Regions from separate parts of the Pseudomonas sp. GW821-FHT09A09 genome, predicted to be linked through region 2. Evidence: predicted binding sites of a transcription regulator. Region 2 holds the regulator's gene; each other region holds the start of a gene.
What was found. Region 2 encodes FliA, which starts transcription of late flagellar genes. Its sites were predicted from a motif close to CTAAAGTTTNNNNNNNNNNNGCCGNTAA; they were not measured.

Region 1: AC07OV_RS29265 (methyl-accepting chemotaxis protein) is a predicted target of FliA. The motif match lies at 7,414-7,441, and genes of this name have one in related genera.
Region 3: AC07OV_RS04335 (methyl-accepting chemotaxis protein) is a predicted target of FliA. The motif match lies at 3,867-3,894, and genes of this name have one in related genera.

Annotation. Positions count from the first base shown of each region.
Region 1 covers NZ_JBWKPU010000057.1:14,667-24,883, forward strand. The annotation lists gene AC07OV_RS29240 (beta-galactosidase) at 1-994, shown strand, start outside; gene AC07OV_RS29245 (serine hydrolase domain-containing protein) at 1,077-2,222, shown strand; gene AC07OV_RS29250 (OmpA family protein) at 2,366-3,541, shown strand; gene pdxH (pyridoxamine 5'-phosphate oxidase) at 3,569-4,216, shown strand; gene AC07OV_RS29260 (outer membrane lipoprotein) at 4,481-4,945, shown strand; gene AC07OV_RS29265 (methyl-accepting chemotaxis protein) at 5,706-7,328, opposite strand; gene AC07OV_RS29270 (hypothetical protein) at 7,544-7,873, opposite strand; gene nhaA (Na+/H+ antiporter NhaA) at 8,074-9,249, opposite strand; gene AC07OV_RS29280 (PLP-dependent cysteine synthase family protein) at 9,466-10,217, shown strand, end outside.
Region 2 covers NZ_JBWKPU010000035.1:10,864-21,080, forward strand. The annotation lists gene flhF (flagellar biosynthesis GTPase FlhF) at 1-164, shown strand, start outside; gene fleN (flagellar synthesis regulator FleN) at 271-1,104, shown strand; gene fliA (RNA polymerase sigma factor FliA) at 1,101-1,841, shown strand; gene AC07OV_RS24650 (chemotaxis response regulator CheY) at 2,009-2,383, shown strand; gene AC07OV_RS24655 (protein phosphatase CheZ) at 2,402-3,190, shown strand; gene AC07OV_RS24660 (chemotaxis protein CheA) at 3,202-5,406, shown strand; gene AC07OV_RS24665 (protein-glutamate methylesterase/protein-glutamine glutaminase) at 5,455-6,585, shown strand; gene AC07OV_RS24670 (flagellar motor protein) at 6,585-7,325, shown strand; gene motD (flagellar motor protein MotD) at 7,468-8,355, shown strand; gene AC07OV_RS24680 (ParA family protein) at 8,407-9,195, shown strand; gene AC07OV_RS24685 (CheW domain-containing protein) at 9,195-9,995, shown strand; gene AC07OV_RS24690 (chemotaxis protein CheW) at 10,076-10,217, shown strand, end outside.
Region 3 covers NZ_JBWKPU010000003.1:271,790-282,006, reverse strand. The annotation lists gene AC07OV_RS04355 (alpha/beta fold hydrolase) at 1-230, opposite strand, end outside; gene AC07OV_RS04350 (YqaA family protein) at 276-719, opposite strand; gene AC07OV_RS04345 (DUF411 domain-containing protein) at 716-1,162, opposite strand; gene AC07OV_RS04340 (SRPBCC family protein) at 1,275-1,733, opposite strand; gene AC07OV_RS04335 (methyl-accepting chemotaxis protein) at 1,815-3,809, opposite strand; gene AC07OV_RS04330 (aldo/keto reductase) at 3,944-4,939, opposite strand; gene AC07OV_RS04325 (LysR family transcriptional regulator) at 5,057-5,968, shown strand; gene AC07OV_RS04320 (hypothetical protein) at 5,984-6,124, opposite strand; gene AC07OV_RS04315 (hypothetical protein) at 6,311-6,505, shown strand; gene AC07OV_RS04310 (fe2+ zn2+ uptake regulation protein) at 6,507-6,887, opposite strand; gene pvdQ (bifunctional acylase PvdQ) at 7,126-9,414, shown strand; tRNA gene AC07OV_RS04300 (tRNA-Cys) at 9,627-9,700, shown strand; gene AC07OV_RS04295 (hypothetical protein) at 10,107-10,217, opposite strand, start outside.

The DNA of each region.
Region 1 (10,217 bases), on a different contig from region 2:
GCGCTTCGCCATGGCCACCGAACGTGCCGTGGCCATTGCGGCCCGCGATCACCGTGACGACCCGTGGCTGATCGGCTACTTCGCCGACAACGAGCTGGCCTGGGCCGGTCCGGGTGGCGATCCAAAATCGCGCTACGCCTTGGCCTACGGCACATTGCGCATGACCACCGACGTGCCGGCCAAGCGCGCGTTCCTCAAGCAATTGCGCGACAAATACCGCAATGAAGAAGGCCTTTCGAAAGCCTGGGGCATTCACCTCGCAGGCTGGGAACTGATGGAAGACCCAGGTTTCGAGCCGCCGATGCCGAACCCCGAACACCCGGAAATCGAGGCTGACTTCAAGTATTTCCAGAAGACCTTCGCCGATGCGTATTTCAAGACCATCTCCGACTCGCTCAAATGGCATGCGCCTAACCAACTGTTGCTGGGCGGGCGTTATGCGGTGAGCACGCCGGAGGCCGTGGCGTCCTGCGCGCAGTACTGCGACGTGCTGAGTTTCAACATGTACACCCTCAAACCCCAGGACGGTTATGACTTCGCCGCCCTGCGCGTGCTGGACAAGCCGGTGTTGATCACCGAATTCAACTTTGGCTCTGCGGACCGTGGGCCGTTCTGGGGCGGTGTGACGCAACTGGCCAGGGAAGAAGACCGTGGCGCGGCGTACGCTAATTTCCTCAAGCAGGCCATGGCGGAACCGTCGATTGTCGGCGTGCATTGGTTCCAGTATCTGGACCAGCCGGTTACGGGGCGCCTGCTGGACGGTGAGAACGGTCATTTCGGTCTGGTGGGGATCACTGATGTACCTTTCCAGGGCTTTGTCGACAGCGTGCGCAAGAGCAACCTGGCGGCCGTCGACCAGTTGGGCAAAGAGGCCGAAAAGGCCAAGGCGGCCAACGCTGCGCGTGAGGCCGAGGGCAAGCAGGCCGGGCATGACGGCAAAGGCCCGGGGCAGGGCGCCGGGCATGCCGGTGGGCACTCTGGAAATGGCCATTGATTGAGCGTTGACGGGTTCACAAAACCCACAAGGGCTGGAACAATGGCGGCCACTTTTTACGGTATTTTCCGAGGGGGCTTAGGTGCAGATTCAGGGTCATTACGAGCTCCAGTTCGAAGCGGTGCGCGAAGGATTCGCCGCGTTGTTCGATGACCCACAGGAACGTGGTGCCGGGTTGTGTATCCAGATCGGTGGCGAAACCGTCGTCGACCTGTGGGCCGGTACCGCCGACAAGGACGGGGCCGAGGCCTGGCACAGCGACACCATCGTCAACCTGTTCTCCTGCACCAAGACCTTTACTGCCGTTACGGCCCTGCAATTGGTGGCCGAAGGCAAGCTGCAACTGGACGCGCCCGTGGCCAACTACTGGCCGGAGTTTGCAGCGGCGGGCAAAGAGGCCATCACCCTGCGCCAGCTGCTCTGCCACCAGGCCGGGTTGCCGGCGATCCGCGAAATGCTGCCCACCGAAGCCCTGTACGACTGGCAACTGATGGTCGACACCCTGGCGGCCGAGGCCCCGTGGTGGACGCCCGGAGAAGGCCATGGTTACGAGGCCATCACCTATGGCTGGCTGGTGGGCGAATTGCTGCGCCGTGCCGACGGGCGGGGCCCGGGGGAGTCCATCGTGGCGCGAGTGGCGCGGCCCTTGGGGCTGGACTTCCACGTGGGGCTGGCGGACGAAGAGTTTCATCGTGTTGCACATATAGCGCGCAGCAAAGGCAATATGGGTGATGAGGCGGCTCAACGGTTACTTCAAGTAATGATGCGCGAGCCCACGGCCATGACTACGCGGGCATTTGCCAATCCACCGTCTATTCTGACGAGCACTAATAAACCCGAATGGCGGCGCATGCAGCAGCCAGCGGCAAATGGTCACGGTAATGCCCGCAGCCTGGCCGGTTTTTATAGCGGTTTGTTGGACGGTAGTTTGCTGGAAAGCGACATGCTCGAACAATTGACCCGCGAACACAGTATGGGGCCGGATAAAACCTTATTGACCCAAACCCGTTTCGGCCTTGGCTGCATGTTGGATCAACCGCAATTGCCCAATGCCACCTTCGGCCTTGGCCCGCGTGCGTTTGGCCATCCCGGGGCGGGCGGTTCGGTCGGTTTTGCCGACCCTGAACATGATGTAGCGTTTGGTTTTGTGACTAATACACTGGGGCCTTATGTACTTATGGACCCACGTGCACAGAAGTTGGTCGGAATATTGGCCGGTTGTCTGTAAACCCCTTGCTGTTTCACGTTTTTTTGTTACAAAGGCAACTATAAGAAGACGCTGAGCGAAATGATGTAACTTTAATGTTCAGTAAGCGTCTGTTTAACGGGTCATCCAGACCCCCTGGTTTTTTCTCATTTTGTGGATATCTCATGTTATCGAACAAGTCCTTGGCACTGGCGCTGTGCCTCACTATTACTGGCTGCGCACAAACTCCACAAAATGATGCCGAAGGTGGGCATTGGTGGTCATTTGGATCTGATAAGGCTGCTACCAAGGACGCAGTGACCCAAACCGACGCCAAGCCGGATGCCAAGCCGGCTGCTGGCGCCAAGCCTGCTGCGCCTGTCGCTGCCGCTGCCGCACCGGCTCCTGCAGCCGCCGCGCCAGCCCCCGTCGCCAAGGCGGATACCGGCTCCAGCTGGTGGCCGTTCTCCTCCAAGAGCGCCGACGACAAGGCGGCCGACGCCAAGGCTGACCTGAAAGCCGACCTCAAGGCTGCGACTCCAGCGCCGTCGCCAGCCGCCGCGCCGGAGGTTGCCAAGACCGACACCGAGACCCACTGGTGGTGGCCGTTCGAAAGCAAGCCAAAGCCACTGGCCAAGGTCGATGTGACCAACGTGCCAATGCCTGATCCGAAAATCACCCAAGCCTGGCTGGACGACTACGAGCCGCGCCTGCGTGCTGCCATCAAGGACAGCAACCTGCAATTGGAGCGCCGCGAAAACGTACTGGTCGTGATCGCCCCGGTGGATGGTTCCTACAACCCGAAACGCCCGGCGATGTTGCTGCCGGTGACCCTGGGCCCGTTCACTCGTGTAGCCAAGGCCGTTGAAGGCGACCCGAAAACCGCCGTACTGGTTCTGGGTCACGTCGACACCAATGGCGCGGAGCCGGTGAGTCAAGCCCTGACCAAGGAGCGTGCGCAGTCCATCGCGTCGATTTTCAGCCTTAGCGGCTTGAAGCAGGATCGCCTGATGCTGCGTGGCATGGGTGACCTGATGCCGCGTGCGGCCAACGACAGCACCCAGGGCCGCGCACTGAACCGTCGCATGGAAATCCTGTTCACCCAGCGCACTACGATGCTTGCCCTGCTGAACAAATACAGCTCGGGCAAACCGCCAGTGGCTGAAATGGTCGCGGTACAAACGGCGCCAGCGCCGGTTCCGGCTCCCGCTGCGAAGAAAGCGGCTCCCGCGAAAAAGGCTCCGGCCAAGAAAGCCGCTGCCAAGCCTGCCGCCAAAAAAGCGCCGGCCAAACCCGCCGCGAAGAAACCGGCTCCAGCCAAGGCTGCTGCACCGGCTGCGAACGACCAGGCGAAAAACTGATCTGTTGAAGCACAAGGATAAAGTCGCATGACCCAGGCACTGGCTGATATGCGCCGTGACTACACACGGGACGGTTTGAGCGAGGCCCAGGCCCCGGATGAACCGTTTGCGTTGTTCCACCAGTGGTTTGCCGATGCGGTGAAAACCGAGCAGCCACCGGTGGAAGCCAATGCCATGACCCTGGCGACGGTCGACCCCGAAGGTCGCCCGCACTGTCGCATCCTGTTGCTCAAGGGGCTGGATGCGCAGGGCTTTACCTTCTTCACCAACTATCAGAGTGCCAAGGGTGAACAGCTCGCGGCACGGCCCTTCGCGGCCATGACTTTCTTCTGGCCGACCCTGGAGCGCCAGGTGCGTATCGAGGGGCGGGTGGTCAAGGTCACGCCTGAAGAGTCGGACGCGTATTACCAGGTGCGTCCCTTGGGCAGCCGCCTGGGGGCCTGGGCGTCGCCGCAGAGCAAGGTCATCCGTGACCGTGAAGAACTGCAGGACTTGCTCAAGGCAACCGAGCAGCGTTTCAGTGATACCCAGCCCGATTGCCCCGAGCATTGGGGCGGCTACCGTTTGCTGCCTGAGCGCATCGAGTTCTGGCAAGGCCGCGCCAGCCGCCTGCATGACCGCCTGAACTATCGCCTGCAAGCGGGCGAGTGGACACGCGAGCGCCTGGCGCCCTGAGCCTCACCTTTCGTCACCTCACCTGAATAATGTCCGCAGGCCCGGCGTCTCTATCAAGAGGCTTCGGGTTGTTGATTGCGGACAACTCCACCGGCAAGCGTATGCGTGACACTTCTTGGTACAAGGAGAGTACTACCGTTCGTCGAGTTTTCTGGTAAGGGCAGTCTGTACTAGGGCTGAATGAAAGCAATTTTCTGCCGTGCTTGCCGTGACAGGCGCCAAGCCGCAGCGTCTAATGAATACCTGTCCTTTGGAGTTGATGCTATGCGTAAGTCCGTTTTACTAGTTGCCTGCTTTACCACCCTGTCGTTGCTGTTGGGTGGCTGCGCCTCGAGTCTGACCGGCGACTCGTACTCCCGTGACGAAGCGCGTCGTGTACAGACCGTTCGCATGGGTACCATTGAATCCCTGCGTCCGGTGAAAATCGAAGGCACCAAGACCCCAATCGGCGGCGCTGCTGGCGCAGTCATCGGCGGCGTTGGCGGCAGCGCCATCGGCGGCGGTCGTGGCAGCATTGTCACTGCCGTGATCGGCGCCGTCGCTGGCGGCCTGCTGGGCTCGGCCACCGAAGAAGGCCTGACCCGCACCCAAGGCGTTGAAATCACCGTTCGCGAAGACGACGGCAGCATGCGCGCCTACGTGCAAGCGGTTGAAGAGAACGAGATCTTCCGCATTGGTGACCGCGTTCGCATCATGACCGTTAACGGCACCAGCCGCGTGACTCGCTAAGCGTCGGTTGTAGAAACACAAAACCCCCAACCAGGTGACTGGTTGGGGTTTTTTTTATTACGTGGGGCAAGGTTGGCTGAGCATTAGAGTTGAAGTGAAAGCGCTTTCGTATGGACTAAAAATGCAGGCAATAAAAAACCGCCTTAGTAGGGCGGTTCTTTATTGCAATCCCAGTTCTGGTTGGGCTTGCATACTCACAGGACGCGATGACATGGGCGAGATACTAATGCTGCTTAAAGTGTTACGCAAGGCTCATCGAGGGGAGGTGAGCATGATTTATGAGATTTCCTTTGCCGGATTTTTCTGCAAAAGACGGTAATAAACTTTAAGCGCAATTCACTGCATTCAACAGCGCTTGGTCACACCTTTGGCTCTGCGCCCCGTTAGTATCAACGCCGTTCCACGTTTGTCACTTTGCAGATTGACCGGGTCAACGCCGAAGTTTTCGGACCAACCGCCACGGGCTAGTAATCCGTGCCGGATTGATGCGGGTGGCCCATCAACCCAGCCACCTCAAAGGACGCGATGACAGCATCCGAAGGCGCGCATGTTCCGGTAAGTACGCTGGAGGTAAGGTCCAACATCAGGAGGGCCGAGTATGTCGAAGTTTGCACGACGTACGTGGAACCTCGTAGTGAACGCCTTGCGTGTGTACCACGTGTGGGTGTTCCTGCGGGACAGCTTCGATGACCTTTAAGGTCTAAGAAGTGGAGCCGTCTCGGTTTAAACCGAGACGGCTTTTTGGTTTCTCAGGCTGTCCTCAGATCTGGAAGTGCTTCACCAAGGTGTTCAACTCATGGGCCAGGCTTGCCAGGGACTGCGACGCAGCCGTCGTTTGGGTCGAGCCTTGCGCAGATTGAACCGACAACTGCTGAATGTTCAGCAAGTTGCGGTCAACCGCCCGGGCCACATCAGCTTGCTCAGCCGCTGCCGTGGTGATGACCAGGTTGCGGTCATTGATCTCATCGTTGGCCGCCAGGATATCTGCCAGCGCTTTCTGCGCCAGTTCGGCCAGCGCCAGGGTTTGCTCGGTCATGGTGCTGCTGTCGAGCATGGTGTTGACGGTGCTGGCGGTGTTGGTCTGGATGCTGCCGATCATCTGTTCGATTTCCTGGGTCGACTGGGCGGTGCGGTGGGCCAGGGCGCGCACCTCATCGGCCACCACGGCAAACCCACGGCCTGCATCGCCCGCGCGCGCGGCTTCGATGGCAGCGTTCAGCGCCAGCAGGTTGGTTTGCTCGGCAATCGTGCGGATCACGTCGAGGACCTTGCCGATCCCCTTGGCCTGCTCGGCAAGGCCGCCCACTTGGCCCGAGCTGAGTTCAACACCACGGGTCAGCGCCTGGATTGCGTTCAGCGCTTCGACCATGCGCTGCTGGCCTTTCAAGGCAATGCTTCGCGACTCCTGGGACAGGTCGGAGGTGGACGCCGCATTTCTCGCCACTTCCTCGATCGCCGTGGTCATCTCGGTGACGGCAGTGGCGGCCTGTTCGATTTCGCCATGTTGCTGCTGCAGGTCACGGCTACCTTCGGCAGTGACGGCATTGAGCTCTTCGGCTGCCGCCGCCAGCTGGCTGGACGAACCGGTAATCTGCCTCAGGGTCTGCACCAGGTTGTTGCGCATGACCTCCTGGGCCCTGAGCAAACGCGTGGCTTCGTCGTTGCCCGTGGGGGTGATCGGTTGGGTCAGGTCGCCCTTGGCAATGGTCTCGGCCACCTGCACCGCTTCGTTGATCGGGCCGGTGATGCTGCGCGTCAGCAACCAGGCCACCAGCACCGTGCCACCACTCACCAACAGGATCACGAGCGTGATACCGCTCACCGCATGCTGGTAAGCGCCGACGGACGTCATGCCGGCCTGTTCTGCGCCCTTGTTGGCAAGGTCGATCAGTTGGTCGAAGTTCTTGGTCATCTGCTCATAGCTTTCTCGAATGCTGTTGAGAAAGTCCCGCGCACCAGCCTTGTCGCCTGAGCGCGAGCGCTTGAGCATTTCGGTATGGTTTTTCGCATACGCCTCAAGGCTCTGGTTGAACACCTCGAGCCGTGATTTTTCCTCTGGTGTACGCAACAGCGCCGCGTACTGGGTCAACTGCTCCTTGACCGCCTTGAGGCGACCTGCGGACTTGTCTTCGTAGGTCTGCATGTCGGCATCGCTGGACGACAGGATGTGCGCCATTTCACCCAGGCGGAAACGGTCGAGCGATGCGTTGGCCAAGGCCAGGATCCTGACGCGCTGCATCCAATTGTTCTGGATGTCGGCCGCCTGGGACTGGACTTCGCCGATCTGCTTGAGCGCAAACAGGCCGAGAAACACACTCAGTGACGCAATGGCGGCGAAGCCGATGAAGGCTCTGGCTGCGATTCTTATATTTCTCAGGAACATGGGGTTTACGCTCGGGCTGAAAACGCGTTGAGGAGCAGGGGCGGGCGGGCGTCCTGGGCCAGGACAGTCGTGGCACCACACCAGCTAGTCGGCGGTGAGCGTGAAGTCTTTAGGGTGCGCGGGGGCGGGAGGGCAAGTTTCATGTTGGGGGGCGGAAAAAGAAAAACCTCAACCGGGTGAGCGGTTGAGGTTTCTTGTGTGAGGTGTTTTGGGCCTCAGGTGAACATTTCTATGTCGTCCATGGCGTTATTCACTGCAGCCGACAACGAGGGGGATCTGCGTCTTGCTCGTTCGAACGCTGGTGTGATTTTCGCCATGTCTACCGCGCCGAATCGACGTGCTATGTGACCGATCGCTACGATAGCCGCTGCCGAAAAGCTATCGTCAGGATGGTCGATGAACTGGAGGCAAGTGTGCTCCGCCCACTCTCCATTCAGCTCATTAAGCCCAATGGATATCAGGGCTTCTGTCACTTTATTCACGTCCGATGTTGCTAGATAACGTACTGCCTCATCGTGTTCCAAATCTGGATCGTGATATCGCATCTTTATTTTTCCTCCCTGGAACTCTTCCGTTTTCAGGCCATGGGGCTTGGCTGAATTGTGTTTGCTAGATAACGAAGCCCGACGGGTTAGTCGGGCTCATGACGTTATGGCAACCAGAAAAGTCGGGATGTAGGTCGCGTCCGGGGGACAGGAAGGAATTGGAGGAATTCAGGAGCCGGATGTCCGGCTCCTGAGCAGGCTCAAGCTTTCTTGCGACTCGCCATCGCCGTGACCGCATACCCAATGCACGCTGCCAGGATAGAACCGGTCAGGATGCCCATACGGTCTTCCCCGGCGAACTCACTGACACCCGGCACAAACGCCAGGGAGCCGACGAACAGGCTCATGGTGAAGCCGATACCACACAGGATCGCCACGCCGAAGACCTGGCCCCAGTTGGCGCCCGAGGGCAGGGCGGAGAGGCCGGTTTTCACGGCTATCCAGGTGAGGCCGAACACGCCGACGGTCTTGCCGATCAGCAGGCCGGCGGCGATGCCCATCGGTACGTGGTGGGTGAAGCTGTCCAGGCTGACGCCGGTCAGGGAGACGCCGGCATTGGCAAAAGCGAACAGCGGCAGGATGCCATAGGCCACCCAGGGGTGCAGGGCGTGTTCAAGGGTCAACAACGGCGAAGGCTCGGCATTCTTGGTGCGCATCGGGATGCAGAATGCCAGGGTTACGCCGGCCAGCGTGGCGTGCACGCCACTCTTGAGCACGCAGACCCACAGGATCAGGCCGATGATCAGATACGGGCCGAGCTTGATCACACCAAGGCGATTCATCGCGATCAAGGCAATCAGGCACGCCGCCGCGCCGGCGAGGGAGGCGCCGGACAGGTCAGTGGAATAGAACAGGGCAATGACGATGATCGCGCCCAGGTCATCGATGATGGCCAGGGTCATCAGGAACAGTTTCAGCGATACCGGCACGCGCTTGCCCAGCAGGGCCAGTACGCCCAGGGCGAACGCGATGTCCGTGGCCATGGGGATCGCCCAGCCGGCCAGGGCGGCCGAGTTGCCTTTGTTCAGTGCCCAGTAGATCAGCGCCGGCACCACCATGCCGCCGATGGCTGCGGCACCGGGCAGCACCACTTGCGAAGGCTTGGACAGGTGACCGTCGAGCAGCTCGCGTTTGACCTCCAGGCCGATCAGCAGGAAGAACAACGCCATCAGGCCGTCGTTGATCCACAGCAGGGCGGGCTTGGCGATTTTCAGGGCGCCCACCTGGGCCACCACCGGTACGTCGAGGAAGGCGTTGTAGAGGTGCGACAACGGAGAGTTGTTGATGATCAGCGCCAGGGCGGCAGCAGCGATCAACAACAGACCGCTGGCGGCTTCCAGCTGGAAGAAACGGGTGAAAGTGCTACGCAGAGGCACGGGATGCTCTCCAATCCAGGTTCAATAGGTGGGTACCCTAACCCGTACCGTTAGTTGTTAAAACAAAAGTTATATTCTTATTTGTTATAAGCGATGGCCCGGGGAGGCGTTGCGCCAAAGCCTAGCAATTGTGTGTCCAATTGAGTCGTCACTGTATCTGTGTGCAGTGTAGGAAACCCCCTAAGATTGTGGATGAAATCCTTAGAGACTCACCTTATGAGCGACCAACGTACCTGGGCCCGCGAAGCCATTCGCATTATTGAAGCGGACTTTCAGCGTAGCGCCGACACGCATCTGATCCCTTTGCCATTGCCGGGGTTGCCGGGTATCGAGTTGTACTTCAAGGATGAGTCCAGCCACCCCACCGGCAGCCTCAAGCATCGGCTGGCCCGCTCGCTGTTTCTGTATGCGCTGTGCAACGGCTGGCTGAAGCCAGGTGCGCCGGTGATCGAGGCGTCCAGTGGCTCCACGGCAATCTCGGAAGCCTACTTTGCGCGCCTGCTTGGCCTGCCGTTTATCGCCGTGATGCCGGCCACCACGTCCCAGGAAAAGATCGCCCAGATTGCTTTTTACGGTGGCAAGAGCCACTTGGTATTGGACCCGACACAGATCTACGCCGAATCCGAACGCCTGGCCAAGGAAAGTGGCGGTCACTTCATGGACCAGTTCACCTACGCCGAGCGGGCGACCGACTGGCGGGCGAACAACAACATCGCCGAGTCGATCTTCCAGCAGATGCGATTCGAACATTACCCCGAACCGAGTTGGTTGATCTCCAGCCCGGGCACGGGCGGCACCACCGCGACCCTGGGGCGCTACGTACGCTACCGCCAGCATTGCACCCGCGTGCTCTGCGCGGACGCCGAGCGTTCCGTGTTCTTCGACTTCTACCAAAGCGGCGACGCCAGCTTGCGCCTGGATTGCGGTTCTCGCATCGAAGGCATTGGCCGGCCACGGGTTGAGGCGTC
Region 2 (10,217 bases):
ACCTGACCGACGGGCCGCGGATCCCGGATGATCTGCATCTGCCGCGCCGTCATCAGTTGGTCAGCCGTGCAGTCAGCGTGCAAATGCAAGAAGAGCCTAGCGAGGAAGCGATGGCCGACATGTTCGCTGACCTTTACCACAACCCGGCAAAACGGGTCGGTTGAGGGCAGCATGAACACCGTGAAATGTATCTACATCGATGGTCTGCAAGCGTTTCACGCGGCCAAGCCATGTAGCCTGCGTCTAAGCAAGACAAGGTAAAGAAATAAAATGGGCAGCATGCATCCCGTACAGGTGATCGCGGTGACCGGCGGCAAAGGTGGCGTCGGGAAAACTAACGTGTCAGTGAATTTGTCCCTGGCCCTGGCAGAGCTTGGCCGTCGCGTCATGCTGCTGGATGCTGACCTGGGGTTGGCGAACGTCGACGTTCTGCTGGGGCTGACACCCAAACACACCCTCGCCGATGTGATCGAAGGCCGTTGTGAGCTGCGCGATGTGCTGCTCCAGGGCCCCGGTGGCATTCGGATCGTGCCGGCCGCCTCGGGCACCCAGAGCATGGTGCACCTGAGCCCGGCGCAGCATGCCGGCCTGATCCAGGCCTTCAGTGATATCGGCGACAACCTCGACGTGCTGGTGATCGACACCGCCGCCGGGATCGGCGAGTCCGTGGTCAGCTTCGTGCGCGCGGCGCAAGAAGTGCTGCTGGTGGTCTGCGATGAACCCACCTCGATCACCGACGCCTACGCCCTGATCAAACTGCTTAACCGTGACTACGGCATGAACCGCTTCCGCGTGCTGGCCAACATGGCCCAAAGCCCGCAGGAGGGGCGAAACCTGTTCGCCAAGTTGACCAAGGTCACGGATCGCTTCCTCGATGTCGCCTTACAATACGTCGGCGCAGTTCCTTATGACGAGTGTGTGCGCAAGGCCGTGCAAAAGCAGCGTGCGGTCTATGAAGCGTTCCCTCGTTCGAAGTGCGCACTGGCGTTCAAGGCCATTGCCCAGAAGGTCGATACCTGGCCGTTGCCCGCCAACCCGCGGGGGCATCTGGAGTTTTTCGTCGAGCGATTGGTGCATCAGACGAGCGCAGGACCCGTGCTATGACAGCGACTGGCTACAACGCGTACAAGAAGTCTGCCCGTGACAGCCAGGGCGAGTTGATCGAGCGCTACGCGCCGTTGGTCAAGCGTATCGCCTATCACCTGCTGGCACGCCTGCCGGCCAGCGTCCAGGTCGAAGACCTGATCCAGGCCGGCATGATCGGCCTGCTCGAAGTGTCGACCAAATACGACGCGAGCAAGGGTGCAAGTTTTGAGACGTATGCGGGTATCCGTATCCGTGGCGCGATGCTCGACGAAGTGCGCAAAGGCGATTGGGCACCGCGTTCGGTGCACCGCAATACGCGCATGGTCAGTGATGCAATTCGCGCAATTGAAGCAAAAACCGGTCGTGACGCTAAAGATCATGAAGTTGCGGCCGAACTCCAATTGAGTCTCGATGATTACTACGGGATTTTGAACGATACCTTGGGCAGCCGCCTGTTCAGTTTCGACGACCTGTTGCAGGACGGCGAACACGAAGGGCTGCACGAGGACGGCGCGAGTGCACATCTCGAGCCGTCGCGTGACCTGGAAGATGAACGCTTCCAGGGCGCGTTGGCGGACGCGATCGCCAATTTGCCGGAGCGTGAGCGACTGGTGTTGGCGCTGTACTACGACGAAGAGCTGAACCTCAAGGAAATCGGTGAGGTCCTGGGGGTCAGCGAGTCGCGTGTCAGCCAGCTGCATAGCCAGTGCGCAGCCCGCTTGCGGGGGCGATTGGGAGAGTGGCGAGCGCGCTGACAGGCAGTGTGGGGACACTGCAGACGCTACCGTGAAAGCCCACGCTTTCGCGGGTTCGTACCGTGGTGCCCTGGGCAGTCCTTTTTGTGTAACGCCTGTTGATTGAAATGGCGCGTCCAGGTGCTGGGCGCGTTTAAGACTGCTTGGAGGTCGAATTGGACAAGAACATGAAAATCCTCATCGTTGATGACTTCTCAACGATGCGGCGGATCATAAAAAACCTGTTGCGTGATCTTGGGTTCACAAACACGGTCGAGGCGGATGACGGCATTACGGCGATTCCGATCCTCAACAGCGGGAGCATCGACTTTCTGGTAACCGACTGGAACATGCCGGGCATGACCGGTATCGATTTGCTGCGCCACGTGCGTGCTGATGAAAAACTGCGCAGCCTGCCTGTGCTGATGGTGACCGCCGAAGCCAAGCGTGAGCAGATCATCGAAGCCGCCCAAGCCGGGGTAAACGGTTACGTGGTCAAGCCATTCACTGCGCTGGCCTTGAAAGAGAAGATCGAGAAAATCTTCGAACGCATCGGTCATTGATGCTGCCACGGGGGAGCTATGGAGCATAAAGAAACGTCACAGGGAGACTTCGAGTCGACCCTGAAAAAGCATGCTCACCAGTTGGTCGACAGCCTTGAAAAAGGCCAGTTTGGCGACGCGGTGCAGTTAATCCATGAGCTCAACCAGACCCGTGACCGCGGCCTGTACCAGGAAGTGGGCAAGCTCACGCGCGAGCTGCACAGTGCGATCGTCAATTTCCAGATTGACCCGCACATGCCCCAGGCCGAAGAGATTTCGCAAATCACCGATGCCACCGAACGCCTGTCCTACGTGGTCAGGCTGACTGAGGCGGCGGCCAACCGCACCATGGACCTGGTGGAGAACGCCACGCCCCTGGTCAATGGAATGGCCAATGAAGCCCAGGCCCTCAGCGTTGACTGGGGCCGCTTCATGCGTCGGGAAGTGGGCGCGGAAGAGTTTCGTGAATTGGCGCGTCGGGTCGACGGCTTTTTGTCGCGCAGCGAGCAGGAAAACCGCACGGTTTCCAGCAACCTCAACGACATTCTGCTGGCCCAGGATTACCAGGACCTCACCGGCCAGGTGATCAAGCGTGTGACCCAATTGGTCACCGAAGTGGAAAGCAACTTGCTCAAATTGGTGCTTATGGCAGGCCAGGTTGACCGCTTTGCCGGTATCGAACATGACCGCGCAGCGATCCTCTCGGAAAAAGATCCACAAAAACATCTCGCCAAGGGTGAAGGTCCGCAGATTCATGCCGATAAACGTGAAGACGTTGTATCGGGTCAGGATGATGTTGATGACCTGTTATCCAGTTTAGGCTTCTAAGGAGCACCCACATGAGCTTCGGCGCCGATGAAGAAATCCTTCAGGATTTCCTTGTAGAGGCCGGCGAAATTTTAGAGCAACTGTCCGAACAACTGGTCGAGCTGGAAAGCCGACCGGATGATGCGAACCTGCTCAATGCAATTTTTCGCGGTTTTCACACTGTAAAAGGGGGCGCCGGCTTCCTCCAGCTCCATGAGCTGGTGGAGTGCTGCCACATCGCCGAGAACGTGTTCGACATCCTGCGCAAGGGTGAGCGTCACGTTGACTCGGAATTGATGGACGTGATTCTCGAAGCACTGGATGCGGTCAACGGCATGTTCAGCGAAGTGCGCGACCGTGCACCGATCACTGCCGCCACTCCGGAACTGCTGGCCGCCCTGGCGCGCCTGGCAGAACCTGCCGACACCTCGGCCGCACCCGTTGCGGCTGCGGCGCCCGAGCCTGTAGTGGAAGCCGAGCCGGACGTGACGGACAGCGAGTTCGAACAGCTGCTCAATTCCCTCAGTGCCGTCAAGGCCGAGGCTGAGGCCCCGGCTGCTGCGGCGGCTGAAGTCGCAGCGCCGACCAGCGAAGACATCACCGACGCAGAGTTCGAGTCACTGCTCGACCAATTGCATGGCAAAGGCCAGTTCGCGGCTGACGCCGTGGCGCCTGCCGCCGCGCCAGAAGCGCCGGCGGCCTCCGCCAACACCGACATTACCGACGACGAATTCGAAGCGTTGCTCGACCAACTGCACGGCAAGGGCACCTTTGTGGCCGACGCCTTGCCGGAAGTCGCTGCAACCGCCGCCGCGCCTGCCGCCAGTGCCGCGCCGGCCGATGACGGGCTGATTTCCGATCACGAGTTCGAGTCCCTGCTGGACGAATTGCACGGCAAAGGCAAGTTCTCCGAAGTGGCCCCGGCCGCTGCGGTAGCAACGGCCGCACCGGTAGCTGCCAAAGCCGCCGCGCCTGCTGCCAAGCCCGCCCCGGCCCCTGCGGCCACTGCTGCACCTGCGCCTGCACGGACGGCTGCCGCGCCGGTGGCCGACAAGCCGGCCAGTGAAGCCGAAACCACCGTACGGGTTGATACCGCACGCCTGGACGACATCATGAACATGGTCGGCGAGCTGGTGCTGGTGCGTAACCGCCTGGTGCGTCTGGGCCTGAGCAGCGGCGATGAAGCCATGCAAAAGGCCGTGTCGAACCTGGACGTAGTGACCGCCGACCTGCAGACCGCCGTGATGAAAACGCGGATGCAGCCGATCAAGAAAGTCTTCGGCCGCTTCCCGCGCCTGGTCCGCGACCTGGCACGCCAGCTCAAGAAAGAGATCAACCTGGAACTGGTGGGTGAAGAAACCGACCTCGACAAGAACCTGGTCGAGGCCCTGGCCGACCCGCTGGTCCACTTGGTGCGCAACGCTGTCGACCACGGCGTGGAAACCCCGGAAGAACGCGAAGCGTCGGGCAAATCGCGCAATGGCAAGGTGATCCTGGCCGCCGAGCAAGAAGGCGACCACATCCTGTTGTCGATCACCGATGACGGCAAGGGCATGGACCCGGCGATCCTGCGCAATATCGCGGTCAAGCGTGGCGTGATGGACAAGGATGCCGCCGACCGCCTGACCGACACCGAGTGCTACAACCTGATCTTCGCCCCGGGCTTCTCGACCAAGACCGAGATCTCCGACGTGTCCGGCCGTGGCGTGGGCATGGACGTGGTGAAGACCAAGATCAGCCAGCTCAACGGCTCGATCAACATTTACTCGACCAAGGGCCAGGGCTCGAAGATCGTGATCAAGGTGCCGTTGACCTTGGCGATCATGCCGACCCTGATGGTGATGCTGGGCAACCAGGCGTTCGCCTTCCCGCTGGTCAACGTCAACGAGATCTTCCACCTCGACCTGTCGCGCACCAACGTGGTGGACGGCCAGGAAGTGGTGATCGTGCGCGACAAGGCGTTGCCACTGTTCTACCTCAAGCGCTGGCTGGTGGCATCGGCCAAGCATGAAGAGCAGCGCGAAGGCCATGTGGTGATTCTCTCCGTGGGCACCCAGCGTATCGGCTTTGTGGTCGATCAACTGGTGGGCCAGGAAGAAGTGGTCATCAAGCCTTTGGGCAAAATGCTGCAGGGAACCCCGGGCATGTCGGGTGCGACCATCACCGGTGACGGCCGGATCGCGCTGATTCTCGATGTTCCGAGCATGCTCAAGCGTTACGCCGCTCGGCGTATTTGATTCTGGTGGGGCAGGGCGGTATTGCCCGCCCCGCCTAACGGAGTGTTTATGGCAGTCAAGGTCCTGGTGGTGGACGATTCGGGTTTCTTCCGCCGCCGCGTCTCGGAAATTCTTTCCGCCGATCCAACGATCCAGGTGGTCGGCACGGCCACCAACGGCAAAGAGGCGATTGATCAAGCCATTGCGTTGAAGCCGGACGTGATCACCATGGACTACGAGATGCCGATGATGGATGGCATCACCGCAGTTCGGCACATCATGCAGCGCTGCCCGACCCCGGTGTTGATGTTCTCCTCGCTGACCCACGAAGGCGCCCGGGTGACCCTGGATGCGCTGGACGCCGGCGCGGTGGACTTCCTGCCGAAGAACTTCGAAGACATCTCGCGCAACCCCGAGAAGGTCAAGCAGATGCTGTGCGAGAAGGTGCACAGCATTTCCCGCAGTAACCGTCGCAGCCTGTTCAGCACCCCCGCGCCTGCGCCAACCCCGGCTCCCGCAGCGGCCCCGACCAGCGCGTTCGGGCGTCCTGCGCCGGCACCGGTTGCGCGTCCTGTTGCGCCTGCACCGGTGCGGGCTGCTGCGCCGGCTGCCGCTCATTCGCCTGCGCCCAAGCGCAAAGCCTACAAGTTGGTGGCCATCGGCACGTCCACGGGCGGCCCGGTTGCCCTGCAACGTGTGCTGACCCAGCTGCCGGCCAACTTTCCGGCGCCGATCGTGCTGGTGCAACACATGCCGGCCGCGTTCACCAAGGCCTTCGCCGAGCGCCTGGACAAGCTGTGCCGCATCAGCGTCAAGGAAGCCGAGGATGGCGACATCCTGCGTCCTGGCCTGGCGCTGCTGGCCCCGGGTGGCAAGCAGATGATGGTGGACGGCCGTGGCGCGATCAAAATCCTGCCGGGCGATGAGCGCCTCAACTACAAGCCTTGCGTGGATATCACCTTCGGTTCGGCAGCCAAGTCCTACGGCGACAAAGTTCTGGCGGTGGTGCTCACCGGCATGGGCGCCGACGGCCGCGAAGGCGCGCGCCTGCTCAAGCAGGGCGGCAGCGCCATTTGGGCCCAGGACGAAGCCAGCTGCGTGATCTATGGCATGCCCATGGCCATCGTCAAGGCTGACCTGGCCGATGCGGTCTACAGCCTGGACGACATCGGCAAGCATCTGGTGGAGGCCTGCCTCTGATGGATGTGTTGAGCCTGATCGGCATCATCATGGCGTTTGTCGCGATCATCGGCGGCAACTACCTCGAAGGTGGCCACCTCGGCGCCTTGGCCAACGGCCCGGCCGCGCTGATCGTGATCGGCGGCACCGTGGGCGCGGCACTGTTGCAATCGCCCCTGAGCTCGTTCAAGCGCGCCATGCAGATCTTGGTGTGGATCATCTTCCCGCCACGTGTGGACCTGCCAGGCGGCATCGACCGTGTGGTCAACTGGAGCCTCACCGCGCGCAAGGAAGGCCTGCTGGGCCTGGAAGGCGTGGCCGATGCGGAGCCCGACAGCTACGCGCGCAAAGGCCTGCAGTTGCTGGTCGACGGCGCCGAACCGGAAGCGATCCGCAGCATCCTGGAAGTGGATTTCTACACCCAGGAAAGCCGCGACATCAACGCCGCCAAGGTCTTTGAAAGCATGGGCGGCTACGCGCCGACCATCGGCATCATCGGTGCGGTGATGGGCCTGATCCACGTGATGGGCAACCTCGCCGACCCTTCGCAGCTGGGCAGCGGCATTGCCGTGGCGTTTGTCGCCACCATCTACGGTGTGGCCAGTGCCAACCTGGTGTTGTTGCCGGTGGCGAGCAAACTCAAGTCGATTGCCATGCGCCAGTCGCGTTATCGCGAGATGTTGCTGGAAGGTATTTTGTCGATTGCCGAGGGCGAGAACCCGCGCTCCATCGAATTGAAGCTTCAGGGCTTCATGGATTGATGAACATGCACCCTGTAGGAGCCGGCTTGCCGGCGAAAGTCGTCAACGATGACGCGGGTTGCCGGGCACCCTGCGGTGTGCTCGGGTTTTTCGCCGGCAAGCCGGCTCCTACAGGGGATTTGTGTTGCCGGGGGAGGTGCCTGTGAGCCGTCGCCGTCGCGAACCTGAAGAACACGTCAACCACGAGCGGTGGCTGGTGTCCTATGCGGACTTCATCACCTTGCTGTTCGCGTTTTTTGTGGTGATGTATTCCATTTCGTCGATCAACGAAGGCAAGTACAAAGTCATTTCCCAGGCGCTGATCGGTGTGTTCAACGATGCCGACCGCGCCCTCAAGCCGATCCCCATTGGTGAAGAGCGGCCCAAGACCGTGACCCCGGCCAAGCCGCTGGTCAACGACAGCGACGAAACCGCAGCCGGCGTGGGGGGCACCAGCGACCCGCTGAAAAGCATCGCCGATGACATCAGCGCCGCCTTTGGCGACCTGATCAGCTCCAACCAGATGACCGTGCGCGGCAATGAGTTGTGGGTCGAGATCGAGCTCAATTCCAGCCTGCTGTTCGCCAGTGCCGACGCGATGCCCAGCGACCAGGCGTTCACTATCATCGACAAGGTGGCGGCGATCCTCAAGCCGTTCGAAAACCCGATCCATGTGGAAGGCTTTACCGACAATTTCCCCATCAGCACCGCGCAGTACCCGACCAACTGGGAGCTGTCTTCGGCGCGTGCGGCAAGCATCGTGCGCATGCTCGCGATGCAGGGGGTGAACCCCGGGCGCCTGGCGTCGGTGGGCTACGGTGAGTTCCAGCCAGTGGCCAATAACGCCACGGCCGAGGGCCGCGCGAAGAACCGCCGCGTGGTGCTGGTGGTGTCGCGCAACCTCGATGTGCGCCGCAGCCTGACGGGCACGGGGACGGCAAATGCGACACCGGATGCGGCGTTGAAGCGGGCTGGCACACAAACTGCACCGGCCCCTGCAAAGCCGCCGGTTCGTTCGGGCAACGTCAATTCTCCGTCACCGGCTCAATAACCCTATGCAATGTCTCGGTCGCGCCTGTGCCCACCGGGAGGAACCAACCGAATGAGAGTCTGGGCAGTTGCCAATCAAAAAGGTGGGGTCGGCAAGACCACCACCTCCATCGCCTTAGCCGGCTTGCTGGCCGAGGCGGGCAAGCGTGTGGTTGTGGTCGACCTGGACCCCCACGGCTCCATGACCAGCTATTTCGGCTACGACCCGGATGCGCTGGAACACAGCAATTACGACCTGTTCCTGCACAAAGGAAGCGTACCGGCCGACTTGCCGGGGCAATTGCTGCTGCCCACCAGCAACGAAAGCATTTCCCTGCTGCCGTCCAGCACCGCCCTGGCCACCCTTGAGCGCCAGTCGCCCGGGCAGAGCGGCCTGGGCCTGGTGATCGCCAAGACCCTGGCGCAACTGTGGCAGGACTTCGACTACGCAATCATCGACAGCCCACCGTTGCTGGGCGTGCTGATGGTCAACGCCTTGGCAGCGAGCCAGCAGTTGGTGATTCCGGTGCAGACCGAGCACCTGGCCGTCAAAGGCCTGGAACGCATGGTCAGCACCCTGGCGATGATCAACCGCTCGCGCAAGCAGGCGCTGCCATTCAGCATCGTGCCGACCTTGTTCGACCGCCGCACCCAGGCGTCCCTCGGTACGCTGCGCGTGTTGCGCGATGCCTACCCGGACACCATCTGGAACGGCTACATTCCGGTGGACACGCGCCTGCGTGACGCCAGCCGCGCAGGCCTCGCGCCGTCGCAGTTCGACCCGAAAAGCCGGGGCGTGCTGGCCTATCGCGCGTTGCTCAAGCATCTGCTGTCCCAGCAGCTTGTGGCGCAGGTGGCGTGATGAACCGTCCCGTCGAACTCAAGACCCGGCCGCAACTGGCACTGGAGTCCTACCTGGACGCCTTGCTGCAGGACGCGACCGCTGAAGAATTGCCCGAGCCGATCCTGGTGCTGGAGCCGGCCGTCGAACCAGAAAGCACGTTGGATGAATTCCAGCTGGCGGTGCTGGAAGAACAAGCGCGTGATGCCCAAGTGGTTGTCGCGCCGGTTGTGGTGCCGATCGTCCCCGTGGTGGTGGCGCCTGTAGCGCCCGTGGTGGTCGAGCCCGTGGTCGAGGTGCACCTGCCGCCGAGCATCACGCCGCCACCTGTGACGGGCGACGACCGACCCTCCTGGGCCGCCGAGCCTTTCGAATGCCTGCTGTTCGATGTCGCGGGCCTGACCCTGGCCGTGCCGCTGGTGTGCCTGGGTTCGATCTATTCTCTGGAAGGCCAGGAGCTGACACCGCTGTTTGGGCAACCGGAGTGGTTCCTCGGCATCCTGCCGAGCCAGGCGGGCAACTTGAAAGTCCTCGATACCGCGCGCTGGGTGATGCCCGACCGCTACCGTGATGACTTCCGCCAGGGCTTGCAGTACGTGATCTCGGTGCAGGGCTACGAGTGGGGGCTGGCGGTTCATCAAGTCAGCCGCTCGTTGCGCCTGGACCCGAACGAAATCAAATGGCGCAGCCACCGGGGCCAACGGCCTTGGCTGGCAGGCACAGTGATCGAACACATGTGCGCGTTGCTCGACGTCGCCGAGCTGGCCGAGCTGATCGCCAGCGGCGCCGTCAAATCGATGCCACTGAACAAACACAGTTGATTGAACAATAAGGGTCGCATGCGAATGCGGCCAATGAAGCACACACGCCGTGTCATGCGGCATTTGAAGGGGTCAGGGGTATGAATAAATCAGCGTCCGCACAAGGTTTGGATGATCCGATCCTGCAATGGGTGACCTTCAAACTGGACAACGAGTCCTACGGCATCAACGTGATGCGCGTGCAGGAAGTGCTGCGCTACACCGAGATCGCGCCGGTACCGG
Region 3 (10,217 bases), on a different contig from region 2:
CAGAAGTTCTTGCCGTGCATCAGCACCACACTGCGGCCGTTGGCTTTGCCCTTGGCGGGGACGTCCATATACCCCATCTGCAGGGATTTGCCCTGGGATTGGAACTGGAAGTGCTCAACCGGATACGGGTATTGGAAGCCTTGCAGCTCGGGGCCGTAGGTGGCGGCGAAGGCGGGGGCGGCACTGGCGGTCAGCAGGCCGGCAATGCAGAAAGCGCGGATCAGAGGCATCGGCTGGGCTCCTAGAGAAGGTGCTCGGATGCTGTTGGGAGGCGATTAAGTGGGGATTAACACCCACTGCAGGGTCAAGGCAGCGAGCACGCCGTAACGTACGCCTTTGGCGAGGGTAACCAGCAGCAAGAAACGCCACAGTGGCTCACGCATCACCCCGGCCACCAGGGTCAGTGGGTCCCCGATGATCGGTACCCAGCTGAGCAGCAAGGTCCAATGCCCCCAGCGCTCGTAATGGTGGCGGGCCTTGCCCAATTGCTTGTCGCTCACCGGAAACCAGCGTCGGCCCTTGAAGTGCTCCACCCAACGCCCGAGCCACCAGTTCACCAGCGAGCCCAGCACGTTGCCCAGGGTCGCAACCCCCAGCAATAGCCACAGGCTGTAATGGCCGCTGAGCAGCAGGCCCACGAGCACGGCTTCCGATTGCAGGGGCAATAATGTCGCGGCGCCAAACGCCGCGAAAAACAACCCCAGGTAACCCGCGATCATTGCGCCGGGTAGTCAGCCACCACCACGTCGTTGCCTTCACGGGTCAGGCCGATGACTTGGTAGGCCTCGCTGCGGCCTGGGACTTCCATGCCGGGCGAACCCATGGGCATGCCTGGGGCGGCGATGCCCAGCAGGTCATTGCGTGTGCGCAGGGCCAGGACCTGTTCGGCAGGCACGTGGCCTTCGACGAACTTGCCGTCGATCACGGCGGTATGGCAAGAGCCCAGGCGCGGGGCCACGCCCAGGCGTTGTTTGACGGCGCTCATGTCGGCTTCGACGTGGTCATTGACCTTGAAGCCGTTGCTTTCCAGGTGGCTGATCCATTTTTTGCAGCAGCCGCAGTTGGCGTCGCGGTGGACGTCGATGGGAATGAGGTCGGCGGCTTGGGCCAGGGAGGGGATCAGCAGGGCGGAAAGCAGGACCAGGCGCAATGGGGTTTTCATGGTGGGGCTCGTAGGTCAGGTAAACGTCGTCATGAGGGGGGCGATCATGACGACGTCATCGCAGGCAAGCCAGCTCCCACACGATGCCGCGTGGGGCGGTAATGTTTCTAAATTATACGGAGGCGCCGTTTTCCAGGCGATGTTTGAGCTGGTCGAGGGCAATGCCCGACAGCTCGATCATGCGCTCATGCAGGGTGGCCAGTTGCAGCTCGGTTTCGTAGGTCAGCACGCGCTTGAACAGGGTGCCACCGCGATGGGGCTGCAGGAAATAATGGATGGAGCCATCCACGGCCAGGGAGGTGAACACGGTCTTGAATTCGCCGGGGCGCCGGGCGATCTGCACGCGGTAGCTCATGGGGACGCGTACGCCCAACAGGTCGATGATTTCGGTAAACCGCGTGCCCGCAGGCAGCGAACCGGTGGTGCCGGTGTCGGCACTCAGGGACGTGGGGTGCCACTCGTGCCAGCGGTCGGGCTGGGTCACATAGTCATAAACGGCATCGATGGGGGCCTGGATAAAGCGTTCCTGACTGATCCGCTCCAAGCGGACCGATTGCTCGGCAGCGCGCATGGCACACCTCCTGTGTGACGACTAGGAAATGTCAGAATAGTCCTACTCCCGCGCTTTGCACGGGAGCCTCCAGGCAATTGATCAACGGACTTTGAAGCGGCTCATCAGGGCAATCACCCGGCCATTGGCGTCCAGCAGGCTCTGGGTGTTGGTTTCGGTGGCATGGCCGCTGTGCACCAGCTCTTCGACCATTTGTCGGATCTGCACCATGCTGCGGTTGATCTCCTCGGTCACCGCGCTCTGTTGCTCGGCCGCCGTGGCGATCTGGGTGCTGAGGTTGTTGATGTGGCTGACCGAGCCGGCCATCTCATCCAGGCCGGTGTTCACCCGCGCCGTTGCATCCGCCGCCGACTGGCAACTGGCCTGGGTGTTTTCCATGGCGGCCACCGACGAACTTACGCCGGTGGTCAAGCGCGCCAGCATTTCGTTGATCTGCGAGGTGCTGGCCTGGGTGCGTGCCGCCAGGGCGCGTACTTCGTCGGCTACCACCGCAAACCCACGGCCTTGCTCGCCGGCACGTGCCGCTTCGATGGCGGCGTTGAGCGCCAACAGGTTGGTCTGGCCGGCAATCGCGCCGATCACGCCGAGGGTTTCGGTGATGCGTGCAGCGTCCTGGCGCATGTTTTCCACGGTGTGGGTGGCGCTGGAGACTTCGCCGATCAACGCGCTGACGCTGGTGGAGGCTTCACCCACCACCACGCGGGAACGGTCGGCGTGCTCGTTGGCGCGCTGGGTGAAGGCGGCGGTTTCGGCGGCATTTTGCGCCACGGTCTCGGCGGTGGAGCTCATTTCGGTGATGGCGGTGACGGTCTGGTCGGTTTCCGAGGCATGACGCACCAGGATCCGGTTGGTCTGCGCCGAGACCTGTTGCAACTGCTCCAGGCCCGACGACATGGCGCCCGTGGCCTGGGTCACTTCGCCGATCATGTTTTGCAGGTAGACGATAAAGCGGTTGACTGAATGGCCGATGGCGCCCAACTCGTCTTCCGCACGAATGGTGATACGCCGTGTCAGGTCCGCATCACCGGCCGACAGCGCGTCAATGTTGGTCTTCAGCGACTTCATGCGCTGCACCAGTTGACGAATCGCGTACACCGCGAGGAGCACCAGCAGCAACACCATCGGAATTTGCAGCAGGGCTAGGGTGCCGAGGACATCGTCGCGCTGGGCGGTGATCAACGAGGTGGGCAGGGCAGTGGCAAGGAACCACGGGGTGCCTTCGATGGGGCGCAGGTAGAAGGTGCTGGCCATGTCGCCGTTGTCGAACTCACTGCGTTGCAGCCCCTGGTCACGATGGGCAAGGGCTTTGCTGACCTGCGCGGCAAACGCCGAACTGCCGGCCAGTTCGCTGATGTTTTTCAACACCACCGGGCCATTGATGCGCGAGCTGTTGCTGATGATCTTGCCGTCGCCTTCGACGATGAGCATCTGGCCGCCGATGTCTTTTTCCTTGCTGGCCACCAGTTCATTGAAGAAACCCAGGGTCACGTCGATGGTGGCCACACCGTAGGCCGCACCGTCGCGCTGGATCGCCATGGCGCAGTTGGTGCGCGGCTCCTGGCTGGCGTCATCCTTGTAGGCAGCAGCCCAGGCACACTGGCCGCGTGGCGAGGCGAGGCCGCCTTTGTACCAGCTCTGGTCGTAGTAGTTGGGGGCGGCGTCGCTGTTCCAGAAGGTGTTCACCGTCAGCTTGCCCGAGGCATCGCGGTGCCAGAACGTGCTGTGCTTGTTGCGCCCCGGGGTGCGCTGGTTTGGCAATGGCCAGATGCCGCCGCCGAAGACTTTCAGCTCGCCATACTGGTCTACCAGGCCCGGCAGGACCTTGTCGATGGCATCGCTGTCGAGCAGAGGAATGGTTTGGGTGATGCTGCGTTGCTGGGCTTGAACCTTGTTCAATTCGCCCTTGATCTGTTCGGCCACCTCGGCGATGCGGTTGAGCACCACCTGTTCTTCGGTGTGGCGCAGCGTGGGCGCGACCAACTGGCCGATACCCACTACGGTCAACACGAATAACACCAGGACGAACAGCACCAGAAACAGGGTATAGCGGGCTTGGATGGAGCGCAGTGGGGGCATGGGGTCGTCCTTACGAAGCGTTTATGACCGACGTGGCTTTGTTAGAGCTTCGTAGGGCTATCGGCTTGGCAGGGCGGAGCTTTAGGTACGATCGTACAAGAAAGTGCGGGCGCCGTTGACCGGCGCCCCACGGGTCAGATATCCAGCATCGCCATGACCGCTTCGGGGTAGCGCAGGCCCGCGGTAGCGTTGGCGGGGAAGATCGTTTCGAGCGCCGCCAACTCAGCCGGGTTGAGGCGGATGGACTCGGCGGCTACGTTTTCTTCCAGGTATTTGCGTTGCTTGGTCCCGGGGATCGGAAGGATGAATTCGCCCTGGGCCAGCACCCACGCCAACGCGAGTTGCCCGGCTGTCACGCCTTTATCGGCGGCCAGTGCCTCGACCTGTTTCACCAGCAACAGGTTCTTTGCAAAGTTCTCGCCCTGGAAGCGCGGGCTGAGGCGGCGGTAGTCATCGGCGGCAAAGTCGTCCGGGCTTTTCAGGGCGCCGGTCAGGAAGCCCCGGCCGAGTGGGCTGTAAGGCACAAAGGCGATGCCCAGGCGTTGGCAGGCGGCGAGGCAGCCGTTTTCCTGCTGGTCGCGGCTCCACAGCGAGAACTCGCTTTGCAGGGCGCTGATGGGGTGCACTTTATGCGCTCGCTCCAGAGTGGCGGCGGACGCTTCGCTCAGGCCCAGGTAGCGCACTTTGCCTTGTTTCACCAACTCGGCCATGGCGCCGACGGTTTCTTCGATGGCCACTTCCGGGTCGATACGGTGCTGGTAATAAAGGTCGAGCGTCTCGATGCCAAGGCGGCGCAGGGTGCCGTCGATTGCATTACGGATGTACTCGGGTCGGCCATTCACGCCGCGCAGTGCCGGGTTGGCCGGGTCGCGCACGATGCCGAACTTGCTGGCCAGGAACACCTGGTCACGCTTTCCGGCGATGGCCTGGCCGATCAGTTGCTCGTTGGTGTGGGGGCCGTAGATGTCGGCGGTATCGAGAAAATTGACCCCCAGTTCCAGGGCGCGGTGCAGGGTGGCGGTGGCCTCTTGGGTGTCGGCGCCGGTGGTGTAGAAGTCGGTCATGCCCATGCAGCCGAGGCCGATGGCGCTGACGTGGGGACCGTTTGTTCCGAGTTGACGAGTGTGCATGGGTACAGCTCCTGGGTGAGTAGGCGCCCATTGTCATCCTCGACAAAACTGCGATAAACCGGCTAAAAGCACTATCACTGTTTGTAATTTCTAAATAATCGCCCCGGGAGCTTGCCTTTGGACCGATTCAACGCCATGCGTGTGTTTACCCGAATTGTCGAGTTGGGCGGGTTTGCCAAGGCGGCCGACAGCCTGCAGTTGCCGCGTGCCTCGGTGACCATCCTGATCAAGCAGTTGGAAGCGCACTTGGGCGTGCAATTGCTGCAACGCACCACGCGCCAGGTCAGTCCTACGCCGGATGGCGCCGCTTACTACCAGCGCTGCGTGCAATTGCTGACGGACCTGGAAGAAACCGAGGCGGTATTTTCCACCCATCGCCAGAACCCACGGGGCACTCTGAGTATTGATATGCCATCGGGGATTGGGCGGCTGATCGTGATTCCCGCATTGCCGATGTTTACGGCGCGCTACCCGCAGATCGAGCTGGAAATCGGCCTCAACGACCGCCCCGTGGATCTGATTCGCGAAGGTGTCGATTGCGTGCTGCGCGGGGGCCTGGCCCTGGATGAGTCGCTGGTGGCACGGCCCTTGGCGATGATGGACCAGTTGACCCTGGCCAGTCCTGGCTACCTTGAGCGTTTTGGCGTGCCCGAGACACTGGAAGCATTGGCCGGGCACCAGATGGTCGAGTACGTCTCTAGCGCCAGTGGCAAACGTTTTGGCCTGGAGTTTCAGGTGGGTGCTGAATTACGCGAGGTCAATTTGGCCAAGCAGGTGGCGGTGAACAGCTCTGACGGCTACTTCTGTGCCTGCGAGGCCGGGTTCGGCCTGATCCAGGCGCCGCATTATCACGCGATGCGGCAATTGGCGGCTGGCACATTGGTGGAGGTACTGCCCCAGTTGCCGGTGCCGAAGATGGCACTCACCGCCCTGTACCCGCCGCATCGGCAATTGTCACAGCGGGTCAGGGTGTTTGTGGATTGGTTGGTGGAGCTATGCGCTCAGCCCGGCACTGGGTTGCGACGCTAAATCGCTGTCAGTGGATCAGCGACGTTCGTAACCGTGACCGCCGTCATCGTAACGGTGGTCATGCCAGCCGCCACCGCCGCCATGTGGGAAGAAGAAGCAGCCGCTCATGCTCAGCATGATCAGCAATGGAATCAGCAGTGTGATTCGACGCAACATTTGAAAATCCTCAAGGGTACACACAAGGTCAGTCAGGCAAGCTCAATCAGGCTTGGAACAAGCCAAAGTTTTACATCGCCTGTAACATAGGACCCTGCCGACCCCCGTCCATCCCCGTAACCGGGTATGTGCTTGGCATGTTCGGCGATACAAAGTGGATACATCTATCAGGTTCAGGAACCCGTCATGACTCAAAAGCAGCGTTTGAAATATTCGATTCTGATTGCCCTGTCGGTACTGGCGATCATGTTTGGCCTGTCCTACCTGCAGAACACCGGCGTGATCAGCGAGAAAACCTTCCAGTACATCGCCATTGCCGTGGCGGTGATCGTGGTGGTGATCAACGGCATCATGCGCCGCAAGGTCAAGCCGCACTTCTGATTCAGGCGCGACCTTCCAGTACTTTGGCAGCCTCTTCATGGAGGCTGTAGCTTTTATCGGCATTGAGGGTGATCACGCCCTCGCTGCACAGGCGCTTGAGCACTTCGCGCACGCTGAGAAACGACAGCGGAATGCCCAGTTCCAGCAAATGGCTGTGCACGCCGCGCACCCCCAGGGTGCGCTGGTTGTCGGCAGCGGTGAGCAGGGCGTCGATGACCTTCAGCCGAATCAGGCTGGTGCGCAAACCGAAACACTTGAGCAAATGGCGAATCCGCTGGTTGCCTTGCTGTTCAGGCGCTTTGCCGAACGCGTGTGTGCCGTTGCCAAAGTTGGCATCGGCGGTCGGTGAATGTCCGTCCGTGGGCAGTTGCGAGTTGTACATGCAAAAAACTCCTTATCAGAGCCTGATCAGGAAAATGATGGCGCTCTTATTAAGTAAGACGTATGAGCGACAGAAATCATGAAGTCCCGGATGTAGAAATTTTGTCGGTATCCGGTTTGTGACCTTGTGGTTGCCCTAAATAAACGTGCCCGTCCGCTAAATTATTCCCGGTGCATTGCGTCCTTACGGTGGGGTAGTTGCCCCTTGTGAGGGTGTTCAATTTGACGGTGGAGTCGGCGTGATTATTTCCAATGGGTTGTCCAGGGCGTGCATGGCAGGGGTGTTGCTGGGGTTGAGCTTCGCTGCGTCGGCACGCGAGCCGGTGGTACAGGCATCGGCGGATATCCGTCGCACCACATTCGGCGTACCACACATTCGCGCCAACGATGAACGTGGTCTGGGCTACGGCATCGGTTACGCGTATGCCCAGGACAACCTGTGCCTGCTGGCCAATGAAGTGGTCACGGTGAACGGCGAACGCGCCCGTTACTTCGGCCCCGATCAGGCAACCCTGGAGGAGCGCAACAACCTCGCCAGCGACGTGTTTTTCACCTGGCTCAATACCCCACAGGCGGTCGCGACCTTTTGGAATGCGCAAACCCCGCAGATGCAGCAGCGCATGCAAGGCTACGTCGCGGGCTACAACCGTTACCTGAAAGAGCAGGGCGCGCCGGTGCAGTGCCAGGCGGCGTGGGTGCGGCCACTGGTTGTTGAAGACCTGGTGAAACTGACCCGTCGGCTGCTGGTGGAAGGCGGTGTCGGGCAGTTCGCCGAGGCCCTGGTGGGCGCGACGCCACCCCAGGCGACTGCCGGCGTGACAGTCGACGGCAAAGCCTTCGCACTGGCCGCTGCCAATCAGCAGCGTTTTACCCTCGACCGTGGCAGTAACGCGGTTGCGGTGGGCCGAGACCGTTCCTTCAATGGCCGGGGCATGCTGCTGGCCAACCCGCATTTCCCTTGGGTGGGCGGCATGCGCTTTTATGAAATGCACCTGACCATCCCGGGCCAACTGGATGTCATGGGCGCCGCGTTGCCAGGTTTGCCGGTGATCAATATCGGCTTCAACCAGCATGTGGCGTGGACGCATACCGTCGACACTTCCAAGCACTTCACCCTGTACCGCTTGACCCTCGACCCCAAGGATTCCACCCGCTACCTGCTGGACGGCAAATCCATCCCGCTGGATAAAAACCCGGTCACCGTGCAGGTCAAGCAGCCCGACGGCAGCCTCAAAACGCAAGCCCATACGGTCTACAGCTCGCAGTTCGGCCCGGTGGTGCAATGGCCGGGCAAGCTCGATTGGAACAACCACTACGCGTTCAGCCTGCGCGACGCCAACCTCGGCAATGACCGCGTGCTGCAACAGTGGTACGCCATGAACCGCGCGACCAGCCTCAAGGAACTGCAAACCTCGGTGCACACCCTGCAAGGCATCCCGTGGGTCAACACCCTGGCGGCTGATGACCAGGGCCAGAGCCTGTACATGAACCTGTCGGTGGTGCCCAACGTCAGCGCCGCCAAGTTGGCGCAGTGCAGTGACCCGCGTGCCGGCCTGCAACTGATCCTGCTCGACGGCGCCCACAGCGCCTGCGCCTGGGATGTCGACCCGCGTGCGGCCCAGCCCGGTATCTTTCCGGCTGACCAACTGCCGCAACTGGAGCGCACCGACTACGTGCAGCATTCCAATGACTCGGCATGGTTGGCCAATCCCAAGGCGCCGCTGACCGGGTTCTCGCCGGTGATCAGCCAGGACCACATCGGCCTCGGCCCGCGTGCACGCTTCGCCTTGCAACGCCTGCAATCCCTGGAATCGCAGCCCATCACCGTGGCCGCGCTGCAACACATGGTGATGGACAACGAGGTGTACCTCGCCAGCCAGGTCATGCCTGACCTGCTCGCGTTCTGCGCCAAACGCCTGGGCGCTGATGCAGTGGCCCTGCAACCGCTGTGCACCAGCCTCAAGGACTGGGACCAACGCGCCAACCTCGACAGCGGCCTGGGCCTGGTGCACTTCATCAACCTGGTACAGCACCTGCAGCAAATCCCCGATGCCTGGCGCGTAGCCTTCGACCCGGCCCAACCGCTGACCACACCACGCGGCCTGGCCATCGACCGCCCAGTTGTAGCCAACGCCTTGCGCGAGGCCATGCGGGCCTCGACCGCCGAAGTGGCCAAAAATGGCCTGACCGCCAACAGCCGCTGGGGCGACGTGCAGGTCAGCGGCCAAACGCCCATCCACGGCGGCCCGCAAGAACTGGGCATCTACAACGCCATGCAAACCGTCCCCCGCGCCGACGGCAAGCGCGAAGTCGTCAGCGGCAGCAGCTACCTGCAAATCGTCACCTTCGACGACAAGGGCCCCAACGCCCTCGGCGTACTGGCGTTCTCACTGTCCAGCGACCCTGCATCGAAATACGCGAAGGATCAAACCCAGGTTTTCTCCGAGAAAAAGCTGCGCCCGCTGCCGTTTACCGAGGCCCAGATCAAGGCCGACCCGCAGTACCAGGAACAGGTCATCAAGGAGTAGGGTGGCCACGCAACCCCTTGATGTCCCTACGAAATATTTTTGAAATCAAGGGGTTGCACGCATTGGCAAATACGTACATAATGGCGCCCATCGAACGCAACGAAGCATTAAAAACTTCAATGTATTCAATGAGTTAGAGTAGAGGCAGGGTTTTACAGCCCACTCAAGTTTTTATGCGGTGAGTGCCGGTAACCAGGGCATTGATCGTTTGAGGCCGAGTAGCAAAATGGTTATGCAGCGGATTGCAAATCCGCCTACGCCGGTTCGATTCCGACCTCGGCCTCCACTCTTAAAAACCCCGTAGATTAACGTCTGCGGGGTTTTTTATTGCCTGCAATTGAAGAACCGTTCCGCAACTATTGGCATGTGTTCCGCAACTCCCTGGGATTTTGGTCGCATCTAGGGAGCGGAGCGGCACCTGGTCATGTGGTGGGGATTTTCACTCCACCTGGCCACCCATCTGCATTTTACTTGACCAGCACAGTCCAACTTCGATCCAGAATAGTGGGACAGGTCAGACAGGGCACCAGAAGCGATAGCCGATTGAATGCGTTGTCCCTGCGTTGCGCCATGGCATTAAAACTCCCTTGCTGCCACCGGAATCGACCTGTAAAAAGTACCCATCTTCGATAGGTGCGACCGCAAGCAGCGGGACTCACCACCACACTGAACCCGGTCATTGCGCCGGGTTTTTATTTTTCAGGATTCTTCCTCTCCAGAGATTCACGCAGGTGGCACTTTAGGAATGCGCCCGTTGCCAATAAGACCAACACGCCTATCGCAGCCACGTTCAGTGTCAGGAT